Linked DNA regions of Methylosarcina fibrata AML-C10. The protein of the gene in region 1 interacts with the protein of each later gene in a pairwise test. Links are inferred from orthologs where the notes say so. Each region holds a gene or a part of one and is shown on either strand. Other genes may lie near its edges.

Region 1 (3,746 bases):
TCGACAATGCTCACGTGGTGGCCTGGGACAGTCGTTTGCATCACGAGATCTCGGTCGCTACGCAAAGCAGCGGCGGGCTGTTGGGGCAGTTGGTCAACAGCGTCACCAGCGGTGAAGGCATGGTGCTCAAGTTTTCCGGCAAAGGCAAAGTCATCATCTGTTCACGCAACCGGGAAAACTTCATTGCATGGCTATTGAAAGGCATGCCGGGCAATCGTTAGTTCTTTTCAAGCCTTGTCTTTCATAAGACGACTTGCCGCCGGGTTCGGATCGTTCCGTCCGGACTCCGGTTGATACACACTGTTTCCTGTTTATTGCCGAGAGTTTGCGTTCCAGTCGAGGGCCGCCGAATATCAAGGCACGGACAGCCCGCCAAGATCTACGGCCACAAGACGGCCGATTAAGTTTTACAAAACAGGTTCAATGCTCTCCGCCATTTGTATATACTATGCAACATTTTAAGTGTATTTTTTTCGGCTTGTCCATTGTTTTACGCCGGAGTTGCCACCAAATCGGATAAATCCGGAAAGCCGTTGAAACTTTATTTAGAACAATATTTTATGAAGTCAAACACAAGCCGCCTCAACAGGAAAAAATGATGACCAAGAGTTTAATTTCTGAAATTACCGGACAAAACGACATTGATCCGGCAGAAACCAGGGAATGGATCGAGGCATTGCAGGCAGTACTGGACAAGGACGGCAGCGAGCGCGCGCATTTCTTGATTGAACAACTGGTTGCAGTCACCCGACATTCGGGATTCGACGTCCCTTTCAGTGCCAACACCGCTTACCTCAATACCATTCCCGTCGCCAGTCAGGCAAAATACCCCGGCAATCATGAGATCGAATTGAAAATTCGTTCCTATGTCCGCTGGAATGCGATGATGATGGTGCTGAGGGCGAACAAGCATACCAATGTCGGAGGCCATATCGCCAGCTTCGCCTCTGCGGCCACTTTATACGATGTCGGATACAACCATTTCTGGCGCGCGCCTTCCGACCAGCACGACGGCGACCTGATCTTTACCCAGGGCCATCTAACCCCGGGCGATTACGCCCGCGCCTTTCTGATGGGCAGATTGACGGAAGAGCAAATGAACAATTTCCGCCAGGAAGTGGGCGGAAACGGTTTGTCGTCTTATCCGCATCCGTGGCTGATGCCGAACTTCTGGCAATTTCCTACGGTTTCCATGGGGCTGGGTCCCATCATGGCGATTTATCAGGCCCGTTTCATGCGTTATTTGCAGGATCGCGGCCTGGCCGATACCTCGGAACGCAAAGTGTGGAGCTTCGTGGGCGACGGCGAAACCGACGAGCCCGAATCCCTGGGCGCCATCGGGTTGGCCGGACGGGAAAAGCTGGATAACCTGATCTTTGTCGTCAACTGCAATTTACAGCGGCTGGACGGACCGGTCCGGGGCAACGGCAAGATCATCCAGGAGCTGGAAAGCGAGTTCCGAGGCGCCGGCTGGAACGTCATCAAAGTGGTCTGGGGTCAGCGCTGGGACGCGCTGCTGGCAAGAGACACCGAAGGTTTGCTCGCGGCACGGATGATGGCCTGCGTCGACGGCGATTATCAGACGTTCAAGGCCAAGGACGGAGCCTACGTCAGAGAGCATTTTTTCAATACGCCCGAATTGAAGGCGATGGTCGCCGACTGGTCCGATCGCGACATCTGGGAATTGAACCGGGGCGGGCACGATCCTTCCAAGGTTTATGCTGCCTTCCATGCCGCGGTCAACCACAAGGGCCAGCCGACCGTCATTCTGGCGAAAACGATCAAAGGCTACGGCATGGGCGAATCCGGCCAGGCGCAAAACATCACCCATCAACAAAAGAAAATGAGCGAGAGCTCGCTCGGCCATTTCCGCGATCGCTACGATTTGCCCGTCACCGACGAGCAGATGCACGACCTGCCTTACATTAAATTTCCCGAAGACTCGAAGGAGTTCGCGTATATGATGCAGCGCCGCACCGAGTTGGGCGGACCGTTGCCGGCCAGACGGGCCAAGTCTTACGCGCTGGACGTGCCGGTGCTGAGCGATTTCAAAGCGTTGCTGGAAGCGAGCGGGGAAGGCCGCGAATTTTCCACGACCATGGCGTTCGTGCGCATGCTGAACATTCTGGTCAAAGACAAAAATATCGGGAAACGCATCGTGCCGATCGTTCCGGACGAGTCGCGGACCTTCGGCATGGAAGGCATGTTCAGACAGCTCGGCATCTGGTCCCAGGTAGGGCAGTTGTATACGCCCCAGGACGCCGATCAGTTGATGTTTTACAAGGAGGACAAGCACGGCCAGGTCCTTCAGGAAGGCATCAACGAAGCGGGCGGCCTGTGCGACTGGATCGCGGCCGGCACGTCCTATTCCACGCACAACGTGCCGATGATTCCATTTTTCATCTACTACTCGATGTTCGGATTTCAGCGCGTCGGCGATTTGATCTGGGCGGCGGCGGACCAGCGCACCCGAGGCTTCCTGATGGGGGGCACGGCCGGCCGGACCACGCTGAACGGCGAAGGACTGCAACATGAGGACGGCCACAGTCATTTAATGGCGGCAACCGTGCCCAATTGCGTTTCTTATGATCCGACTTATGCCTACGAGTTGGCCGTCATAATCCAGGACGGTTTACGCCGCATGTACGTCAATCAGGAAGACATCTTCTACTATATCACGATCATGAACGAAAATTACCCTCATCCGGCCATGCCGAAAGGCATCGAGCTGGATATTCTCAAGGGCATGTATTGTTTCCGTCAGGGCGGCAAAAAGAAAGGGCCGAAGGTACGCTTATTGGGTTCGGGCACGATCTTTCGTGAAGTCGAGTTTGCCGCGGAACTGCTTCGTGACGACTGGGGAGTGGATGCGGATTTATGGAGCTGCACCAGTTTCACCGAACTGGCCCGGGACGGTCAGTCCTGCCACCGCTGGAACCGTCTGCATCCGACCGAAACGGCACGCGTGCCTCACGTGACCCATTGTCTCGGTCAGGATCCGAGTCCGGTGATTGCGGCCACCGATTATTGCCGGGCTTTTGCCGAACAAATCCGCCCGTATATTGCCTCGCCTTACACGGTATTGGGCACCGACGGATTCGGTCGGTCCGATACCCGGAAGAACCTGAGGCGGTTTTTCGAAGTGGACCGCTACCACGTCACGGTTGCTGCCCTGAAGAGTCTGGCGGATTCAGGTCAATTCGATCCGGCCAAAGTGGAAGTGGCTATCGCCAAATACGGCATGAATGCCGATGTCAATGCGCCCTGGTTAGTATAAGCGGAAGGATACCCATGACTGATGTAATCGAAATCAAAGTTCCCGACGTCGGCAACGTGACCGATATCGACGTCGTCGAAGTGCTGATCAAGCCCGGCGATACGGTCGAATTGGAACAAACGGTGGCCACGCTCGAAACCGATAAGGCGAGCATGGATTTGCCGTCCAGCGCGGCGGGCACCGTTCAGCAGGTTTTCATCAAAAAAGGAGACAAGGTTTCGGAAGGAACGCTGATTGCGACGGTGCAGGCCGGCGCGGCGGCGCCTGCCGAAGCTAAAGCCGAAGCGCCCGAGCCCAAAGCGGCCGCCGAAGCCAAGCCGGCGGAACCTGCCAAAGTCGAAAAAGCGCCGGAGCCGGCACCGAAACCCGCTCCGGCGGCTCTTCCCGAACCGTTGCCCGAACCCGGTTCGGTCCGTCCGCCCCATGCTTCTCCTTCGGTCCGTCTTTTCGCGCGCGAGCTGGGCGTGGA
Region 2 (3,514 bases), 310 kb from region 1 along the record:
TCATTGACGAGGCGCCATTGTGAAAAAGATCCTCCTCTCCGTCGTCGTTTTGCTGGTCATCGTGGCGAGCGCAAGCTGGGCTTATCGCGCGTATCGCGGCGAAAACAAGGCCGCGCCGATACTTTACGGCAACGTGGACATACGCGAAGTCACCCTCGGTTTTCGCGTTCCCGGCAAGCTGGCGAAACTTCTCTACGACGAGGGCGACAAAGTCAAAGCAGGCGAGGTGATGGCCCGGCTGGACGACGAGCCTTATCGCAACCAGGTCGCCGGCGCCGAGGCCCAGGTCGACTCGTTGCGGGCGCGACTGAAGCTGCGCGAAACCGGCAATCGTCCGGAAGAGATCGCGCAAGCCCGGTCGCTCGTCCGCGAGCGCGAAGCCGCCGCCGTCAATGCCGAGCGGTTGTTCCAGCGGGCCGAGGAACTGCTGGCCGACAAAGGGGTCTCGACCCAGGAACGCGACAACGCCGAGGCCGGCCGCAAGGAGGCCCGGGCTAGACTCAAAGCCGCGCGCGACAACCTGGCGCTTCTCGAAGCCGGATTTCGAATCGAAGACATTACCCAGGCCAAAGCCGATCTTGCGCAAACGGAAGCGGCACTGGCCACCGCCCGTCTGCAATTGAAGGATACGGTATTGACCGCGCCATCCGACGGTGTCATTCTCACCCGGGCGCAAGAGGCCGGCGCCATCCTGCAAGCGGGCTCGCCGGTTTTCACGCTTTCCCTGGTGCATCCGGTTTGGGTTCGCGCCTACATTCATGAGCCCGACCTGGGCCGCATCCATCCGGGCATGAAGGTCGAGATCCGGACCGACTCCCTTGTCGGCAAACCTTATCAGGGCCGGATCGGCTACATTTCTCCGCGCGCCGAATTTACGCCGAAGACCGTGGAAACGGCGGAACTGCGCACGGCGCTCGTCTACCGATTACGCATCGTCGTCGAGAATCCCGATGAAAGGCTGCGCCAGGGCATGCCGGTCACAGTCACTCTCGCTGAAAGCGCGCCAGGCACGCAGAATCCGTTATGAACGATGCCCTGGTCATACTCGACTCCGTCCGGAAAATCTTTCCGCACTCGACGAAGCCCGCGCTGGAAAACGTCTCGGCCGCGCTAAGGCCCGGTCGGATTACCGGATTGGTAGGACCCGACGGGGCCGGCAAGACGACGCTCATCCGGCTGATCGCCGGATTGCTCGAACCGACTTCCGGCGCCGTTTCCGTAGATAATCTCGACCCGATCCGCGACGCGGACAAGCTACGCACGGTCATTGGTTACATGCCGCAAAAATTCGGCCTCTACGAAGATTTGTCCGTTGTCGAAAATCTTGAATTCCACGCCGATCTGAGGGGCCTGACGGGTGAAGAACGCGTCGCCACCTTCAAACGCCTTCTGGAATTTACCGATCTGGCCCGATTCACCACACGACTGGCCGGAAAGCTGTCCGGCGGCATGAAACAAAAGCTCGGCCTGGCCTGCGCACTGTTGGGTCGACCCAGGTTGCTGCTGCTGGACGAACCGAGCGTCGGCGTCGATCCGATTTCGCGCCGCGAATTGTGGAAAATGGTCCATGAACTCGTCGGCCAGGGTCTGACGGTCGTATGGAGCACGGCGTATCTGGATGAAGCCGAATTATGCGCGGAGGTGCTGTTGATGAACGACGGACAGTTGATCTTCTCCGGAAAGCCCGCCGACCTTACCCGCCGAATCCGTAATCGAAGCCTGCAAATCCGGCGGCTGACCGGCAACCGCCGGCAATTGCTCGCCCGGGCGTTGCGCCGGCCCGAGGTCATGGACGGGGTCATTCAAGGCCACGCGGTCCGTCTGGTGCTCCGCCAGGGTGCGGATCCTCCCTCCCTCAAGGAACTCGACGCCGGGGTGGATGCCGAATTCGTGCCCGTCGCGCCCCGCTTCGAGGATGCATTCATTGAAGCCCTCGGAGGCGGCCCGGGCGGCGATTCGGTTCTTGCGCAGCGCCTGCGGCCGGTGCCCGGAGACGACGGTACCGTTGTGGAAGCGGTGGCGTTAACCAAACGCTTCGGAGACTTCACCGCAACCGATCACGTGAATTTCAGCGTCAAACGCGGCGAAATCTTCGGCCTGCTCGGACCGAACGGCGCCGGTAAATCGACGACGTTCCGGATGATGTGCGGACTGCTGACGCCTACCTCGGGTACCGCGCGGGTCATGGGCATCGATCTCAAAACCGGCGCCAGCGAGGCTCGCCAGCGCCTCGGCTACATGGCGCAGAAATTCTCGCTGTACGGCAATCTCACGATCGCACAGAACCTGAAGTTCTTCTCCGGCGTTTACGGATTGCGCGGCGCGCGGCAGAAAACCGCGATAGCGGACATGATTGAGGTCTTCAGGCTTCAGCCTTTCCTGGGCACGACGCCCGATGCCCTTCCGCTCGGTTTCAAGCAGCGCCTGGCGTTGGCCTGCGCAGTCATGCATCAGCCGGCGATTCTCTTTCTGGACGAGCCGACCTCCGGCGTCGACCCGGTAACGCGCCGTGAATTTTGGACGCACATCAACGGCCTCGTCGACAAGGGCGTCACCGTCATGGTCACGACCCATTTCATGGACGAAGCCGAATATTGCGACCGCATCGCGTTGGTGTTTCGCGGCAAAATCATCGCGGCCGGCTCCCCCGACCGGCTTAAGGAACAAACCGTATCCCCGCAGAATCCCGATCCGTCGATGGAAGACGCGTTCATTGCCCTGGTACAGCAACATGTTTCGGAGGCTTCGACATGAAAGCGCCCGTTTCCCTCCGCCGTCTGTATGCCCTCTGCCGAAAGGAAACCTGGCAAATCCTGCGCGATCCCAGCAGTAATCTGATCGCCTTCGTTCTGCCTGTGGTAATGTTGTTCATTTTCGGTTACGGCATCAACCTCGACTCGACCGCCGTGAATGTCGGCTTGGTACTCGAAGACGCCAGCCCCGAGGCCAGGCATTTCGCGGACAATCTTTACGGCTCGCCCTACTTCGTCGTGCACGCGGCGAAGACGCAGGCGGAGGCCGAGCAGGCGCTGACCGAAGGCCGGGTACGAGGCTTTGTGGTGGTGCCGGTGGATTTTGCCGAAAAACTCAAACAGCCGGCCAATACGGCGCCGTTGCTGGTGGTGACGGACGGCTCGGAACCCAACACGGCCAACTTCGTACAAAATTACGTGACCGGTGCCTGGAGCGGCTGGATGCAGCAGCGCGCCGGCGAGCGCGGCGAAACGCCGCCGCCCGGAATCGGCATCGAACCACGCTTTTGGTTTAACCCCGCCGCTGAAAGCCGGAATTTTCTGATTCCGGGATCGATTACCGTCATCATGACGGTCATCGGCGCGCTGCTGACCTCGCTCGTGGTGGCCCGCGAATGGGAACGGGGCACGATGGAAGCGCTGCTGGCCTCGCCGGTAACCCGGACCGAATTGCTGTTGAGCAAGCTGCTGCCCTATTACGCACTCGGCATCGTTTCGCTGTTTCTGTGCGTCGGAGTCGCAGCCTTGATGATGCACGTGCC
Region 3 (3,261 bases), 3.0 Mb from region 1 along the record:
AATTGCATGCCCAGTCCGATTGTCTCATCACCCACGGCGGCTATCTGCGGGCCCTAAGCCAGGGCCGGCTGGGCAATATTTTGCAACCCAGATATCCCGAACACGTGGAATGGCGACGCCGCAACGGTCTGGCGCCTTATCCCGCCGTGGTCATCGCCAGCGCCAGCCTGAATTTTCCCGTGCACGACAGCCTTCGGAAGCACGGCCAGACGGTTTATATCGCCACCGGAAAAAAGGCCGATCCGGACCGCATCCGCTACTGGCAATCCCAGGGGTATACCGTACTAATCACCGGCGAAGACGACATGGTGCACGGAGCTTCCCTGATACCGCAGCTCAGCGGGTTGGGCTACCGAAGCATTTACCTGATCGCAGGCCCGACCATGCTGGACACGATGATCAGGGAAAAACAGCTATCGAGATTGTATCTTACCCTGACCCATCAACTGATCGGAGGCAAGGATTTCCGCTCGCTGCTGACCGGCTCGATGCTGGGTCCCGAAGGCAACCTGGAGCTTAAAGCGTTGTACTATGAACAAAACTCGCCTCCGGGATCCGGGCAGTTTTTCTTACAATTCGATTTGCAGCCACAGGTTGCCGGCAAGCAGCCGACGATTCCTCGGCAGGATTGATCCGAAAAAGGAACATGGGCTGGAAAAACTTTCAAAATTTGGTTGCGGTTATAATTTTCCGTGTCATTTCAAGGACTGGCATCAGCGGTTCGGAACAATCACGCCAGGTAGAAACCGGTCGTCCTTTCCGCAAAGCCCGCTTTCTGCCGGGATTGCCGGCGGCCAGAGATGAACTCCTGCGTTTCCGTCGGCCGGCCATCGCGCAACAAGCTCATAGCCAGGCGATCCCGATGATCGGCTTTCCAAACCTTCTGTACCGCTTGTAAAAGTTCAAATCGCACACGGCCCTGATCCTGAAAAATACTCAAGAGAGATAAAAATGCAAGCTCTTTTTCAAAATTCATTTCGGTTTATACACACCAAATCACAGGAAAAAGTCAATGCCGAAACTTAAAAAATATCATTATCCAATTTTGAAGATTATTTTATAACCTATTGATTTATATTTATTAAAATTCTTTGAGCAAAAATCGTACAGTTTAACTCAACCTTAGCAATTTCAGGGCTTAAAAAGACTTATCTCTAACTTCTCCACAGAGTTATCCACAGATATTGTGAATAATCGTTTTATACCGATTGTCCATCCCGACTTTCTCTTATTAATCCGCGACCTCTTGCTTTAGAGAATTGAATTTGAATTAGTCATCCGTAAACGACACGGCAGAATAGAAATTTTTTATTAAAAATATGAACCAACAGAAACGACATGCCATCTTAGATCGGCTGACCGCCGCGATTCCCGAACCGAAAACCGAATTGTGCTATGGCACGCCATTCGAGTTGCTGATCGCTGTCGTGCTGTCGGCGCAAGCCACCGACAAGGGAGTCAACAAAGCTACGGCCCGGCTGTTTCCTGCCGCCAATACGCCCAAAGCCATTCTGGCATTGGGACTGGAAGGGCTGAAAGAATACATCAAGACCATCAATTTATATAACAGCAAGGCGGCCCATATCATGACATTGTGCCGGCAATTGCTGGACAGGCATGGCGGCGAAGTGCCGAAAACGCGGGAAGAACTCGAAGCCCTGGCCGGAGTCGGCAGAAAAACGGCTAATGTGATATTGAATACGGCTTTTGGCATGCACACCATTGCCGTTGACACTCATATTTTCCGGGTAGCCAACCGGACCGGACTGGCGCCGGGCAAAACCGTCAGGGAAGTCGAGCGCAACCTGGAAAAGTGGGTTCCGGTGCGGCATAAAAGAGACGTTCATCATTTGCTGATTCTGCATGGCCGCTATACCTGTGTTGCGAGAAAACCCCGATGCCCGAGTTGCGTGATTGAAGATCTGTGCGAGTATCCCGACAAGACGATATGAAAGCACACCCGGCATGGGCCTGTTTCGGTAACTCCGGGATACTACGCTGGCGGCAAGCCGGGCAAATTACGCGGTACCTTAAAAAAAACCGCCTTGATAAATATTCATTCATCGTTCAGTAGGGTTTGATAACATATGATCAATTCGATGCGTCACTATCGAAGATTTATACCTTTCACTCGGAGTTAATATGAAGAAAATGAACAAATCGCCTTTGGCTGCCGCAATGGGCGCTGCCTTTATTTCAACGATTACCGCCACTGCCGCCAATGCGGAAGCCAATCCTTTCGGCATGACCGAACTGTCCAACGGCTACATGCAGGTGGCTGAAGCCGGCAAATCCGGGGAAATGGCCTGCGGCGCCAATATGGGCGGCATGACCAAGCCCAAGACGCCCGAAGGCGCCTGCGCCGGTCAGAAACCGGCTCCCGCCCCGACAGCCAAAAGCGGCGAAGGCAAATGCGGCCAGATGATGGACGGCGATAAAATGAAAAAAGGCATGGAAAACGTGTGCGGCGCCAATATGAAAGGCAAAGAAGGTGCCTGCGGCACCATGATGAAAGGCGAAATGCCGCAGGAAAAGAAATAAGTCTGCGAAAGAGCAATTCGCATCTGCCTGTTTAAGCCCTCGTTTAAACGGGCGGACAGCCTTATCGGTAACGGAAACACGGAAGAGAAGGACAGTCAGGCTCTTCCGGTTTCCCACATTCAGCTTCTCATTCCTCATGCGTACGAACCGGAATCTTATTCATGGCGCCGGCCTGGGCCTGCGCCGCGCTTTTTTAAACCAGATCATTGCAGCGCCTCCCGCATCAGTCGATTTTTACGAAGTTGCGCCGGAGAACTGGATTCCCCTGGGAGGCCGGCTGGGTAAGCAGTTCCGGCACATGACCGAACGTTTCGCTTTCGTTTGCCATGGTTTGTCCCTGTCCATCGGCAGCACCGATCCTCTCGATGAACAATTCGTACTGGAAGTGAAACGGTTCATGGCCGAACACGGCATCAAGCTGTACAGCGAACATCTCAGTTATTGCAGCAAGGGGGGGCACTTGTACGACCTCATGCCGATCCCTTTTACCTCCGAAGCGATAGGCCATGTGGCGGCCCGTATTCGGCGGGTTCAGGAGTTGCTGGAACAAAGGATTGCGATCGAAAATGTGTCCTATTACGCCGCTCCGGGTCAAGAAATGGACGAAATCACTTTCTTCAACGCCGTCGTGGACGAAGCCGATTGCGACGTCCTGCTCGACGTCAACAACATCTATGTCAACAGCGTCAACCACGGCTATGACGCCGAAGCCTTTTTGCG

The links.
Region 2: the proteins of aceE (region 1) and A3OW_RS0109440 interact in binary tests that used the Escherichia coli proteins (3 or more experiments, as listed by UniProt). The link is inferred for Methylosarcina fibrata AML-C10 from one-to-one orthologs.
Region 3: the proteins of aceE (region 1) and nth interact in binary tests that used the Escherichia coli proteins (3 or more experiments, as listed by UniProt). The link is inferred for Methylosarcina fibrata AML-C10 from one-to-one orthologs.

The regions. Positions count from the first base shown.
Region 1 is NZ_KB889965.1:1,676,608-1,680,353, reverse strand. Bases 247-3,477 are described here. They hold aceE (pyruvate dehydrogenase (acetyl-transferring), homodimeric type), read left to right. Parts: upstream 247-598; coding sequence 599-3,277; downstream 3,278-3,477. Other genes in these bases: aceF (dihydrolipoyllysine-residue acetyltransferase), read left to right, coding at 3,292-3,477. Also shown: A3OW_RS0108035 (TIGR00266 family protein), read left to right, coding at 1-221; more of aceF, read left to right, coding at 3,478-3,746. UniProt on the Escherichia coli protein: Component of the pyruvate dehydrogenase (PDH) complex, that catalyzes the overall conversion of pyruvate to acetyl-CoA and CO(2).
Region 2 is NZ_KB889965.1:1,990,844-1,994,357, forward strand. The notes cover bases 390-3,388. They hold A3OW_RS0109440 (ATP-binding cassette domain-containing protein), read left to right. Parts: upstream 390-1,023; coding sequence 1,024-2,754; downstream 2,755-3,388. Other genes in these bases: hlyD (secretion protein HlyD), read left to right, coding at 390-1,027; A3OW_RS0109445 (ABC transporter permease), read left to right, coding at 2,751-3,388. In the rest of the region: A3OW_RS0109430 (TetR/AcrR family transcriptional regulator), read left to right, coding at 1-23; more of hlyD, read left to right, coding at 20-389; more of A3OW_RS0109445, read left to right, coding at 3,389-3,514. UniProt on the Escherichia coli protein: Part of the ABC transporter complex YbhFSR that could be involved in efflux of cefoperazone. Probably responsible for energy coupling to the transport system.
Region 3 is NZ_KB889965.1:4,629,851-4,633,111, reverse strand. What follows is about bases 390-3,135. They hold nth (endonuclease III), read left to right. Parts: upstream 390-1,319; coding sequence 1,320-1,952; downstream 1,953-3,135. Other genes in these bases: A3OW_RS0121945 (HvfB family MNIO-type RiPP peptide maturase), read left to right, coding at 2,678-3,135; A3OW_RS0121950 (hypothetical protein), read left to right, coding at 2,143-2,541; A3OW_RS28050 (hypothetical protein), read right to left, coding at 731-976; A3OW_RS0121965 (RibD family protein), read left to right, coding at 390-632. Also shown: more of A3OW_RS0121965, read left to right, coding at 1-389; more of A3OW_RS0121945, read left to right, coding at 3,136-3,261. UniProt on the Escherichia coli protein: DNA repair enzyme that has both DNA N-glycosylase activity and AP-lyase activity. The DNA N-glycosylase activity releases various damaged pyrimidines from DNA by cleaving the N-glycosidic bond, leaving an AP (apurinic/apyrimidinic) site.